DNA from 3 places in the Peptoniphilus koenoeneniae genome. Region 2 is predicted to be linked to each of the others. Evidence: a T-box and tRNA genes for the amino acid it is inferred to sense, from the RefSeq annotation. Region 2 holds a T-box; the other regions hold tRNA genes.
What was found. A T-box is a leader RNA that pairs with one kind of tRNA and senses whether it is charged. The one in region 2 lies ahead of serS (serine--tRNA ligase), so its partner is inferred to be a tRNA-Ser.
Positions count from the first base shown of each region.

Region 1: it encodes a tRNA-Ser, which carries the amino acid that the T-box ahead of serS (serine--tRNA ligase) is inferred to sense. The anticodon was not compared.
Region 3: it encodes a tRNA-Ser, which carries the amino acid that the T-box ahead of serS (serine--tRNA ligase) is inferred to sense. The anticodon was not compared.

Region 1 is NZ_JAUSTN010000002.1:101,132-105,729, forward strand. It holds gene J2S72_RS02055 (ABC transporter ATP-binding protein) at 1-206, opposite strand, end outside; gene J2S72_RS02060 (sensor histidine kinase) at 256-1,116, opposite strand; gene J2S72_RS02065 (response regulator transcription factor) at 1,117-1,767, opposite strand; tRNA gene J2S72_RS02070 (tRNA-Ser) at 2,199-2,286, opposite strand; gene gatB (Asp-tRNA(Asn)/Glu-tRNA(Gln) amidotransferase subunit GatB) at 2,315-3,742, opposite strand; gene gatA (Asp-tRNA(Asn)/Glu-tRNA(Gln) amidotransferase subunit GatA) at 3,739-4,598, opposite strand, start outside.
Region 2 is NZ_JAUSTN010000003.1:113,432-118,029, reverse strand. It holds gene J2S72_RS03455 (polyphosphate kinase 2 family protein) at 1-119, shown strand, start outside; gene J2S72_RS03450 (amidohydrolase) at 274-1,713, shown strand; gene J2S72_RS03445 (DUF5058 family protein) at 1,732-2,451, shown strand; gene J2S72_RS03440 (hypothetical protein) at 2,461-3,195, shown strand; T-box leader at 3,253-3,413, shown strand; gene serS (serine--tRNA ligase) at 3,465-4,598, shown strand, end outside.
Region 3 is NZ_JAUSTN010000006.1:154,024-158,621, reverse strand. It holds partial or broken gene J2S72_RS06910 (S-layer homology domain-containing protein) at 1-700, shown strand, start outside; RNA gene ffs (signal recognition particle sRNA large type) at 1,012-1,276, opposite strand; tRNA gene J2S72_RS06900 (tRNA-Ser) at 1,289-1,378, opposite strand; gene J2S72_RS06895 (Tex family protein) at 1,492-3,558, opposite strand; gene brnQ (branched-chain amino acid transport system II carrier protein) at 3,615-4,598, shown strand, end outside.

The sequences.
Region 1 (4,598 bases), on a different contig from region 2:
TTACCATCTATATAAACCTTTCCAGAATTTGGACTATCTACTCCTCCTATGATATGTAGAAGTGTTGATTTACCAGACCCACTTGGTCCAACAATGGCTACAAATTCTCCTCTTTCTATTGTAAGGTCAACACCGTCTAAGGCAATGACCTTAGAATTACCCTCGCCATATTCTTTTCTTAAATTTTCTACTTTTAAAATTTCCATACTTGCCTCCTTTTTATCTTAAAGAAAGCTTATTAAAGTAAAGTGATTTTTAGGTGACATTGTAAAATTTAATTTCAAATCTTGCTCCAACATCAATATTTGAAACAGAAATTTCTCCATTGTTTTTTTCGACAATTGTCTTTGCCATGGCAAGACCTATTCCAAAGCCATTTGAATCGGGGGTTTTATAAAAGCGCTTAAAGATTTTTTTAATATTTTCTTTTTCTATTCCTCCGCCATTGTCTTCAATGATTAAGCTTGTATAGAGGGGATTTTTGTAGGATGAAACCACAATTTTGTCACAAGTTGGTCTATTATCAGCATTCTTTATAATATTAATGAGAGCTTCTGCCAGCCAATAAAAATCTCCACAAATACTATTTTTCTTTAAACTCTTCTTTATTTCTACATTGGTAGATTTTCTTAAATCTAAACTATCTAAAGCATAATCCACTAATTCATCTAAACGAATTTGTTCTTTTTTCATAAGATCTTTGTTTGCATCAAGGCTTGATAGTTTGAGTAAAATATCTGATAGAGAGTTTAATCTGATTGTTTGTCTTTTTAAAATCTCTATATCTCTACTATCTGGATAGTCCAACTCTAAATTTTCTATAGAAAAAATCATAGAAGTAATTGGAGTTTTTATCTGATGGGCAATATCTTCTAGGTATTCTATTTGCTTTTCGCTATTTTTAGTGGTCGTCTCTTTGGCTTCTACTATTTCTATAAAAAGCTTGTAAATTTTATCCTCTAAAATTGAAAAATCATCTTGCTTCATAGGAATTTTGTAGTCCTGATTTTTCATATTTTCTATCAATTTTATGAGGTCATTTATCCTATTTTTCTTTCTTGATTCTAAAAAATAATAAAGAAGTCCCAGACTTATTATCCAAAATACATATATCATCTAATCCATCCTATATCCAATTCCTCTGACAGTAGTGATAACTTCCCTATCAAGCTTTTCTCTGATTCTCTTAATAGTAGATGTGAGAGTATTGTCATTTACAAACCTATCCCTGTCTTCCCAAAACATTTCTAACAGCTGGCCTCTGGTATAAACTCGATGAGGATTTTTAATAAATAAGACTAAGATTTCATACTCAAGTGGAGTTAGCTCTATTTGCTTACCTTTAAAATAAACTTTTGATTCTTTTAAATCTATTTTTATATCCTTGTAAGTGACTTTTTTGTCTTGAGTTAAAGGTATTGTCCTTAAAACTGCATCAATTCTTGCCCTTAATATTGCAAGAGAAAAAGGCTTTGTTAAGTAATCATCTGCTCCCTTATCAAGAGATGCAATTATAAAATCTTCATCGTTTTTTACTGTTGTTACAATGACTCTTATGTTCTTATCTTTTAACTTTTTAATCAAATGTTGACCGTCTTTATCTGGTAGATTTATATCAAGTAGTGCCACATCCATGTCTACATTCATCTTATAGCTTGCTTCGTAAAAAGATGATGCAATCTCTACTTCATAACCATTATTAACCAAATACTTTTCCATTTGTAAAGCAATTTCTTTATTATCTTCTATAATCAAAACACTCTTCATTCTAACCCTCTCATGTACTTACTTTGAAATCTATTAAATTAATTTGTTCTGTATCATTTGTCTATAAGCAATTTGATGCTACTATCCAATAATTACACTTATAGTATAACATTATCACTTATATTAAAAACAGACCCTTCACGGATCTGCTTGCTTTTAAATATTTATTTTATTTTCTCAAGAAGAGAAACTGATTCTACATGTATTGTGTATGGAAAGATATTTATAAAATAAAGTCGACCTTTACCCACAAAGCAAACCTTTTTATTCGATGAACTTCACGCAGCCAAGCAAAAACAAGAAAAGCCCGTCTCGTAAAGCGCACCAGGGCAGACTAACTTATGTCGCTAAATGTTGAAATCCCTTGAAATCAATGCTTTTTGGCAAGGAAAAAGGAAGCACATTTTTCTATCAAAATATGCTTCCTTTTTTGGCGGGAAGAGGGAGATTCGAACTCCCGAGGCCCGAAAGCCCACTTGTTTTCGAGACAAGCACATTAGACCACTCTGACATCTTCCCATGTTGCAGAAATCTGCAACACATTTTATTATATGTTTTTTAATTTTTCAAGAATCATTTTATTTGCTAATTGAGGGTTTGCTTTTCCTCTTGAAGCTTTCATAACTTGTCCTACTAAGAAGCCTAAAGCTCTGTCTTTTCCATTTTTGTAATCTTCTATGGATTGAGGATTTTCTGAAATAATTTTATCAACTATTTTTTCTATCTCCCCTGTATCGCTTATTTGTATAAGACCTTTTTCCTTTATAATATCAAGGGGTTTTTTACCTGTTTCAAACATTTCTCGCAAAACTTTTTTTCCTGCATTATTGTTAATTTTGTTTTCTTTTATTTGTTCAAGTAAAATTTTCAGATCTTCTACTTCAAAAGGAGTTTTAAATTTTTCATCACCTTGCAAATCCACTCTTCTTAAAACTTCTGTCATCATCCAATTACTTGCCATATTATAGTCATCAAATTTTTCTACAAGTTTTTCATAATAATCTGCAAGTTCTATTGTAGATGTTAAAACTTCAGCATCATATTTTGGAAGTTTATATTCTTTTACAAATCTAAGACTTTTTTCTTTAGGAAGCTCCGGCATGGATCTTCTTATTTCTTCAATGTATTCATCGCTTATTTCAACAGGCGGTAAATCTCCTTCCGGTGCAAATCTATAATCTGCAACTGTATATTTTATTCTCATAAGCACAGTTTTATTGTTTGCATCATCCCATCTTCTTGTGGTCCTTAATTCTTCTTCTCCCTTTTCAAGAAGACCAATGTGTCTTTCAACTTCAAAGTCAATTGCTTTTTCTACTCCTCTAAAAGAGTTTAAATTTTTAACTTCAGTAACTTTTGTTTTTTTACCACTTTCAGTATCAATGACATTTACATTTACATCGCATCTTAGGGAACCCTCTTCCATTTTGCAGTCACTTATTCCCAAGTACACAAGGGTGCTCTTTAAATTTTCAAGAAACATTCTTGCTTCAGCTCCGCTATTCATATCGGGCTTACTTACAATTTCTATAAGAGGAACACCGCATCTGTTGTAATCCATAAGGGTATCTTCTTCCATGTGAAGAGATTTACCTGTGTCTTCTTCCATTTGTATTTTATAAATTCCAACTTTTTTTGGCCCCTCTTGGCCTTCTATTTCAATGTAACCATCATAGCAAATTGCCTGGTCATCTTGTGTTATTTGAAAGCCCTTTGTAAGGTCGGGATAAAAGTAATTTTTTCTGTCAAATTTACTGTGATTTTTTATTTCGCAATTTAAGGCAAGACCTGCCATAACAGAATATTTTACAACATTTTCATTTAATACTGGAAGTCCTCCCGGAAGTCCTAAACAAACAGGACAAGTTAAAGTGTTGGGTTCTTTTCCGTAGGCATTTTCGCAAGAGCAAAAGGCTTTTGTCTTAGTTGAAAGCTCAACGTGTATTTCAAGACCTACTATTGTCTTATATTTCATTTAAAACTCCTTTCAAATATATGGGCACAATTAATAATTACATCGTCTTCAAATCTTTTTCCTGTAAGTTCAATTCCTACTGAAAGGCCATCTTTAATGGGCATTGGAATTGAAAGAGATGGGCAGCCCGCCATATTTGCAGGAATTGTAAACATATCAGCTTGATAAACTTCAACACTGGACATATTACTTTCAAGTTCAAAGGGAAGCATAGGTGAAGTTGGACTCAAAATAAAATCATGATCTTTTAGAGCCATATCCATATCTCTTTTTATAAGTCCCCTTACTTTTAAAGCCTTATAATAGTAGTCTTCTGCAAGATCCAAGCTAAGTATATGAGTTCCTATCATAATACGTTTTTTTACTTCTTTTCCGAATCCTTCTCCCCTTGATTTTCTATACATTTCTTCAATACTTCCATATTCCTTTGTTCTGTGTCCAAATCTAAGGCCATCAAATCTTGCCATATTAGGAGCTATTTCTCCATTTACGAGAATGTGATAAGTTTCTATTACATATTTTAAATAGGGAAGGTCTATTATTTCAACTTTTCCTCCTAAATCTTGGAATTTTTTTATTGCCCTTTCAAATTCAGACATAACATTTTCTTTTAAATCCATTTCCATATAAATTTTTGGAATTGCAATTTTTTTGTTTTTTAAATAAGTTTCATCTAAATTTTTTAAATCAATTTTTTCAATGGATTCATTTCCAAGACTTGTTGCATCTAATTTATCTCTTCCAACTAAAATTTTTAAAAGACTTGTTGCATCTTCAACGGAATGTCCCATTGTTCCCGGAGAATCAAAAGTATTTGCCATAGTGGAAATTCCATATCTTGAAATACTTCCGTAAG
Region 2 (4,598 bases):
TAATTTCCGAGATTTTAAGACAAAAACTTGAAAAAATGAATCCGGAATTTCCAAAATTGAGTAAAGAAGAGGAAAGTCAACTGGGAGAAGCAAGAAAGATTTTAAAAGCAGAAGAATAGATTTTAAAAGAGCAATTAATTTTGCTCTTTTTTATTTGTAAAATGACTTGAAAACGTATATCATATTATATTTTGCTAATTTGATTGTTTATTAGCAGGGTGATATGATACTTAAAATAAAAGTTTTTTTAAACTTAAAGAAGGGAGAGATTTAATGGAAGACGTAAAAATTGTAAAAGAAATTATTGACAGCAAGAAAGAAGGCTACAGAAAGCTAAGTGATGCCATTTGGGACAATCCAGAGCTGGGTCTAGAAGAATTTAAAAGCCAAAAAATTCTTTGCGATGCAATTAGAAAAGAAGGCTTTGAAGTTAAAGAAGGTCTTGCGGATATGCCTACAAGTTTTGTGGCAACTTGGGGAGAAGGTAAGCCTGCAATCGCTTTTACAGCAGAGTATGATGCTCTACCCGGACTTAGCCAAAAGGAATGTTCTTTGAAACAGGAAGCTTTGACAGAAAAAGGAGCTGGTCATGGTTGTGGCCACAATCTTTTGGGAGTAGGTGCAATAGCTGCAGCTTTTGTTTTAAAGGCCTACATGGAAAAAGAAAATAAAAAGGGAACAATTAAAATTTTCGGGACTCCTTCTGAAGAAAGAGATGCCGGAAAAACATTTATGGCAAGAGATGGAATTTTTGACGGTTTGGACATAGGTTTTACTTGGCATCCCGCTTCAGTAAATTCTGTTTGGGAATGTGGATCTCTTGCAAATGTAATTGCAACTTTTAAATTTAAGGGAATAAGCTCTCACGCAGCTGCATCTCCTGAGTTAGGTAGATCTGCTCTTGATGCCTGCGAACTTATGAATGTGGGAGTTAATTACTTAAGAGAACATGTTAAAAGTGATATTAGAATGCACTATTCGTACTTGGATGTTGGAGGAAAGGCTCCAAATGTAGTTCAAGCAAGTGGGGCAGTTTATTATTTTATAAGAGCTCCAAGGATGGAAGATGCCATGTCAGCCTATGAAAGAGTTGTAGATTGTGCAAAAGGTGCAGCTCTTATGACAGGAACTAAGTTAGATGTTGAATTTGATTTGGCGATTTCGGATTATCTTCCAAACCCAACTTTGACAAAATTAATGGAAGAAGCTTTAAAAGATATAGGAGGTCAAGATTATAGTCAAGAAGATTACAAGGAAGCAAAAAAATTTATGACCACTTTAAGTCCTGAAATTATAGACGGAACCGTAAAAAGTCTGTCAAGATTTGTAGGCATGGCCAAGGCTAAGGAATATGCAGAAAAAGGCCTTATAAGTGACATTATAATAATGGGAAAAAATTCAGATATGGCAAACGGCTCAACAGATGTTGGAGATTTTAGTAAATGCGTTCCCACAGCCCAATGTTTAATTTCAACAGCAGCCTTTGCAACTCCTCTTCACTCTTGGCAAAGAGTTTCTCAAGGAAAAACTGAAATTGCAAAAAAAGGTATGGATAGAGCAGTTGGCACTTTAGCCCTAACTGCAATAAGAGCTTTAAATAATCCTGAAATTATAAAAAAAGCAAAAGAAGAATTAATTGAAGAAAGAGGAGAAAAATATATTTCTCCAATACCTAAAGAATTAAAAATAAGAGATCCAAAAATTCAAGCATAATTTTAACAGGAGGTTATTATGAACGTTAGAGATATAGTCAATGGAAAATCACTATATATTATGGTAATTTGTTCCCTACTTATAGTAGTTGCATTTATTTTAGTATCATTAAAACTTGCAATAAAAAGAGCAAAAGAATTGGGATTTACAAATAAAGATATTAATAAGGTTATAAAATCATCGGTACTTTTTTCTATAGTGCCATCAGTATCAATAGACATAGGACTTGCAAGTTTATCTACAGTTGTAGGTACACCCTGGGCATGGTTTAGACTATCAGTTATAGGAGCTCTTATGTATGAGCTTACTGCTGCAAGTATGGTAACAAGTGCTGCAGGTTATGAAAACATGTCGGAATTTATAAATGGAACGGATGTAAACTTAGTTCCTGCAATTTTTATGGTAATGAGTATAAGTATAATTTTTGCAGCAGTTTTAAATATATTCTTAGGTAAGTCTTACCACAAGGGAGTAACAAAATTTAAAACTAAGAGTGGAGCAGAAGGTACTTTAATAATAGGTTACTTTACTCTTGCAATGATTACAGTACTTTCCATATCTCAACTACTTAAAGGAAAAGTTTCCATTCTTGTTTTTGCAGCAAGTTTTTTAGTTTCCATTATTCTTTTAAAACTTGCAGAAAAGATGAAGATATCTTGGATGAAAGAATTTGTTTTAGCCTTTGCACTTATTGTAGGAATGGGACTTTCAATTATTTTTGAAAGCATGCTTTTATAGGAGGAAATCATGGATAATAAAGATTTACAAAAAACAAAATATTTTAATACAATTCACAGAGTAGGAAGAATAGGATCTGTATTAAGTATAGGTGCCATGCTTTTAGTTCCATATTTAATTGCAGTATCTTACAGCTTAAGATTTGATTTAAAAGAAGTTTTAGCCATAGCAAGTACTCTTCTTGCAGTTTTCATTCCAACAGTTCTTGCAGAATTTATAAGTTATGGACCTATTTTAGGATCTGGAACTTATCTTGCATATATAACCGGAAATGTTACAAACTTAAAAATTCCCTGTGCCTTAAATGCTCAAGCTCTTATGAACTTGGAACAAGGCACTGAAGAATCTGATGTAATAAGTTTGATTGCAATAGCTTCATCATCACTTATTACAATGTTAATAATAGCCTTAGGAGTTGTTCTTTTAATTCCTCTTCAACCATTTTTACAATCAGAACCAGTTCAAGTAGCATCTAAATATATTTTACCTGCCCTATTTGGTTCCTTATTCTATACAATGCTTTCAGGAAATAAATCAGGTAAAAATACTGTTAAGAATAAACTTTTACCCCTATGTGTTCCTGCAGTAATTATGATTATTTGGCATTTGACAGGTGGTAAAGTTGTAGGAAAAGAAGGTATTTGGATTGTAATTTCCATTATAATGTCAGTAATTTGTGCAAAAATAATGCTTAAGACAGGACTTGTAAAAATCATTCCTGCAAATACAGAAGAAAAGAAATAGATAGATTCTTTGTATCTTGACTTTAAAAATATTTAAATGTATAATTTAAGCTAATTTAATAAGACTGTGAAGAGAAATAGTAAAGTCGTATCGGCTAAAGAGAGCTTTCGTTTGGTGCAAGAAAGTGTCGTAAAACTTGAATCCGTCTCGGAGTCATACATTTAAAGAGGATTCGAAAGAATCAAATTGGGTGGCAACGCGGTTAAACCGTCCCTTTATAGGGGCGGTTTTTTTATGCAATAATAAATAAAATTTGAGAGGAGAAAAAAATGCTTGATATTAAATTTTTAAGGGAAAATCCTGATTTAGTAAAGGAAAATATTAAGAAAAAATTCCAAGATGAAAAAATCAAACTTGTAGACAAAGTTATTGAACTTGATAAGGATTTTAGAGATTCAAAAACTAAGGGTGATGAACTTCGTGCAAAAAGAAATTCCCTTTCTAAACAAATCGGAATGCATATGCAAAAGAAAGAAAAAGAATTGGCAGAAGAAGTTAAAAATGAGGTCAATAAAATAAATGAAGAACTAAACTCCCTTGAAGAAAAAGAAAAAAATCTGGAAGCAAAAGTAAAAGAAATAATGATGGTAATTCCTCAAATGATTGCCGATACAGTTCCTATAGGAAAAGACGACAGTGAAAATGTTGAGCTTCAAAGATTCGGAGAACCTAAAGTTCCCTCTTATGAAGTTCCTTACCACATAGATATTATGGAAACTTTTGACGGAATAGATCTTGATGCTGCAAGAAAAACATCAGGAAACGGCTTTTATTATTTAAGAGGAGATATAGCAAGACTTCACTCTGCAATTTTATCTTATGCAAGAGACTTTATGATTAACAAGGGCTTTACCTATTATGTACCACCCTTTATGATTAGAAGTGATGTTGTAACGGGAGTTATGTCTTTTTCAGAAATGGAAAATATGATGTATAAAATCGAAGGAGAAGACTTATATCTAATAGGCACAAGCGAGCACTCAATGATAGGAAAATTTATAGATACAATAAGTCCAGAAGAAGATATGCCTCTTACTTTAACCTCTTATTCACCTTGTTTTAGAAAAGAAGTTGGGGCTCACGGAATAGAAGAAAGAGGAGTTTACAGAATTCACCAATTTGAAAAACAAGAAATGGTTGTAATTTGCAAACCAGAAGATTCTCCCTATTGGTACGATCAACTTTGGAACAACACTGTAGAATTTTTCAGAAGTCTTGAAATCCCTGTAAGAACCCTTGAATGCTGTTCAGGAGACCTTGCTGATTTAAAAGTTAAATCTCTTGATGTAGAAGCTTGGTCACCTCGTCAAAAGAAATATTTTGAAGTAGGTTCTTGTTCAAACTTGGGAGATGCTCAAGCAAGAAGACTTAATATAAGATTAAAGGGTAAAGACGGAAATTAT
Region 3 (4,598 bases), on a different contig from region 2:
GTTCTCCTACAAGGATATAGAAGTTAAGAAAGAAGAACAAGAAGTTCACGAAAGAGGATACCACGAAGTTTATATGTACGGTTATCCTGATGGAACATTCCGTCCAAACAATAACATTACTAGAGCTGAAGCAGCTGCTATGATTTCAAGACTTAAAGGCTACAGCTTAAACGACACAAGTGCACCTATGTTTAATGATTCAAAGACCGGTTGGTTCACATCTGCAATCAATGCAGTATTTAAAAATGGAATCATGAAAGGTTACAAGGATGGAAACTTCAGACCTAATGCTAAGATAACAAGGGCAGAGTTTGCACAAATGATCATGAATATAGATAAACCTAATTCAGCAGTTGCAACCTTTAAAGATGTTAAGGGTCATTGGGCAGAAGCTGCTATCAACCAAGCTTTTAGAAATGGCAGAATAAACGGATATCCTGATGGAACATTTAGACCAGATGCTCCTATCACAAGAGCTGAAGCAGTTAAGATTGCAAACAGTCTAATGGAAAGATCAGTTGATATTGTAGGACTTAAAGAAAAATTGGCAAATCCGACTATGATTTCTAGATTCAGTGACTTAGATAGTACTCATTGGGCTTACTATGAAATCATGGAAGCAACTAATGACCATCAATTCGAAAGAAGAGTAAATGGTTTAGTAGATGAAGATTGGCTTCAAATTTATAAAGAAAAATAAGATTTCTAATAAGTTTATAAAATAATTTTTCACCGGAGACATTGATGTCTCCGGTTTTTTATTTTTATTACTTTACTTAAAAATTTAAATAGAAGGGGTATTTTTAAAAGATGAACTTATATTAATTCTTAATGGAAATAGGAAAAAAATTCAGGGTTTTTAAAATGGGTTAATAAAAAATAAAAAGTAATAATAATCTTTCACAGCCTTAAATCTATTGTAAATGTAGATAAATTTGTAAAAGATAAGAAATGCATAAGAAATTTAAATATTAAAAAAACACAGATCTTAAAATCTGTGTTTTTATGTAGCCGTGCACCTTATATCGAATAAAATTCATACACGGTACCCATAGAGTTAGCTCCAACCAGGCACTCCCACGGCACACGAAACTTCTCACTTAGTGCTGCTTCCGTCAAGACCTGACACGGTTCATGAGCATTCGTTGCGTAGGACCCAATCTTCAACACCACTTTTATGGGGCTGACTATACAAAAATTTATCCTCCATAAGGCTTCAATCCTGCTACAGCGAATTGCAGGTTACAAGGCATCGCTAATTCCCCATTTAGCACGGCAAATTTAAAACTGGCGGAGAGAAGGGGATTTGAACCCCTGATACGATTTCTCGTATACACGCTTTCCAGGCGTGCACCTTCAGCCGCTCGGTCATCTCTCCAAACTTCAGAAAACTATTATAACATAAAAAAACTTTATTGACAAAAGCAAAAATAAAAATGCAAAACTTTATAATTTAACATTTTAGTTTTGCATTTTTTAATAAAAAATATTTTATTTAATTTTTTTAAGACCTATACGATTTCTATCTTTATCAATTTCAACAACTTCTACATCAATTATGTCTCCAACACTTACAACTTGGGAAGGATGCCTTATAAATTTTTCAGATAAGTTGGAAATATGAACAAGTCCGTCATCGTGTAAACCTATATCTACAAAACAACCGAAGTCAACTACATTTCTTACAGTACCCTTTAGTTTGTCTCCAATTTTTAAATCTTCAATACTTAAAAGACCACTTTTTAAAAATACTGGCTCAAGTTCATCTCTAGGATCACGGCCTGGTTTTTTAAGCTCCTCTAAAATGTCTCTTAGGGTGTATAAGCCCACGTTTAAACTTTGGGCAAGGTCTTGGTTGGCTTTTTCATTTCCCTTAAGTTTACGGGCAATCTCGTAGCTCTCAGGATGGACTGCGGTCATATCTAAAGGTTCATCTCCACCTAAGATTCTTAAAAAGCCTGCGGACTGTTCATAGGCTTTTGGACCGAGACCTTTTATATTTTTAAGTTCTTTTCTATTTTTAAAAGAACCAAAATCATCTCTGTAAGCAACTATATTTTTAGCTATACTTTTGCTTATGCCGGAAACATATGAAAGAAGGGAAACTGAGGCTGTATTTAAATTTACTCCTACAGTGTTTACACAATCTTCAACAACTCCTGAAAGTTTTTCGTTTAATTTTTTTTGGTTGAGGTCATGTTGATATTGACCGACTCCTATATGTTTGGGTTCAATTTTTACAAGTTCTGCAAGGGGATCTTGAAGTCTTCTTCCTATGCTTATTGCCCCTCTTACAGTTACATCAAGGTCAGGAAATTCTTCAGTCCCTTCTTTGGAAGCTGAATAAATTGAAGCACCTGCTTCATTTACAAAAGTTCTTTTTACATCTGAATTATTTTTTTTAAGTACATCTGCCACAAAACTTTCAACTTCTCTTGAAGCTGTTCCATTTCCTATGGCAATTACTTGAACTTTATATTTTTCAAGGTAGGATAATATTTTATTCTCTTCATTTTTACCTTGATGACCGGCAATATAAAAAACATCATTATCTAAAAATTTTCCATTTTTATCTAAGATTGCCATTTTCGTTCCCGTACGAATACCTGGGTCAAGAGCCATTAGGACTTTATCTTTAAGGGGTCTTATCATAAGTAGATTTTTAAGATTAAGTCCGAATAATTCTATAGATTCATTTTCGGCACTTTCTGTTAAATCGCTTCTAAGCTCTCTTTCTACAGAGGGAAGGATCAATCTTTTTAAAGCATCTTTTAGGATTTCACTTTTAAGATCAGTAAGCTTTCCGTCTAAGAAATCCATGGCTATATTATTAAAGATAAGTTCTTCAGGAAAGACTATATTTACTTTTAAGGCTTCTTCTTTTTCGCCTCTATTTAAGGCAAGGATTCTATGACTTGGGATATTTCTTATAAGTTCTGAAAAATCTTCATACATTTTGTAAATGTCGTTAGGATTTTTGCCTATTTGAGATACTATAGAAGCAAATCTTTTTGATAGAGTTTTTATAGTTTTTCTATACATGGGATTATCAGAAATGTCTTCAGCTATAATATCACAGGCGCCCCGTAAAATTTCATTAGGGTTTTCTATGGAGTTATTTTTTTCAATAAAAGCATCTATTTCTTTAAAGATTTCTTCAAGGTCAAGGCCCTTATAGATCATATCTGAAAAAATTTCATAGCCTTTTTCCTTAGCGATACTTGCACGAGTATTTTTCTTTTTCTTAAAGGGTCTATATATATCTTCAAGACTTGAAAGAACATCTGCATTTTCTATATCATTTTTTATTTCTTGTGTTAATTTTCCCTGCTCATCAATGAGTCTTAAAATTTCTTCTTTTCTGCTGTTTAAATTTCTTAAATAATTTAATCTTTCTTCAAGTTTTCTAAGCTCTTCATCATTTAATCCGCCGGTTATTTCTTTCCTATATCTTGCAATAAAGGGAACACTATTACCTTCATCCAAAAGTTTTATAGTGTCTTCTATTTTTTTCAAATCTATATTCAGTTCTTTTGATAACTGATTTGTTATTTCCATATTTCACCTCAAGTGTTATTATAGCATAAGAGCATAAATCAAATTAAGGAGAAGATATGAAAGATAAAAGAAATATACTATTTTCGGGCTTCGCATTATTTTCAATGTTTTTCGGAGCAGGCAACTTATTGTTTCCACCGGTTTTAGGCAGAAATGTGGGATACCAATTTATCCCGGCAAGTTTGGGTTTTTTAACAACAGGAGTAGGTCTTGTAATGCTTGGAGTAATTGCAACAGTAAGAGCAGGTGGAACTATTGATAACATTGCAAATAAAATAGGAGAAAAATTTTCTTCTGTTTTCGGAACAATTATTTTAATTGCCATAGGACCAGGCCTTGCCATTCCAAGAACTGCAGCAACAACGTATGAGATATTTCAAGGTTCGATTTTAGAAGACTTAAATCCCTTAATTTCATCTCTTATATTTTTTGCAATAGTCTTATTTTTTGTACTAAGACCTAAAAAAATAGTAAATAGTTTGGGCAAATTTTTAACTCCCATTCTGTTAATAGTTTTAGGACTTATAATATTTAAAGCTATTTCAAGCCCTCTTGGACCTTTAAAAAACTTTGAACTTAAATCTGTTTTTACCTCAAGTTTTATTGAAGGCTATCAAACAATGGACGCTCTTGCAGCTTTAGTTTTTACAAAAATAATCATTGACGGATATAGAAACGAAGGTATTAAAGATGAAAAAATAATTTTATCTTCCACAGTTAAATCTGCAATTATTGCAGCAATAGGTCTATCTATAATTTATAGTGGACTTTTATATATGGGAGCAACTGCATCTTCATTGAACCTTGCAGAGATGGGTAGAAGTGAATTTTTAATTTATACAACAAGAGAGCTTCTTGGATATTGGGGTAACTTAATTCTTGCTATTGCTATGAGTTTAGCTTGTCTTACAACGGCAATAGGTCTTACTGCAACAGTTGGAGAATTTTTTAATAATCTTACAAAAGGAAAGCTGCCTTACAGTTTAGTTGTAATAATTTCAAGTTTATTTTCAGGATTTTTTGCAGTAACGGGAGTAGAT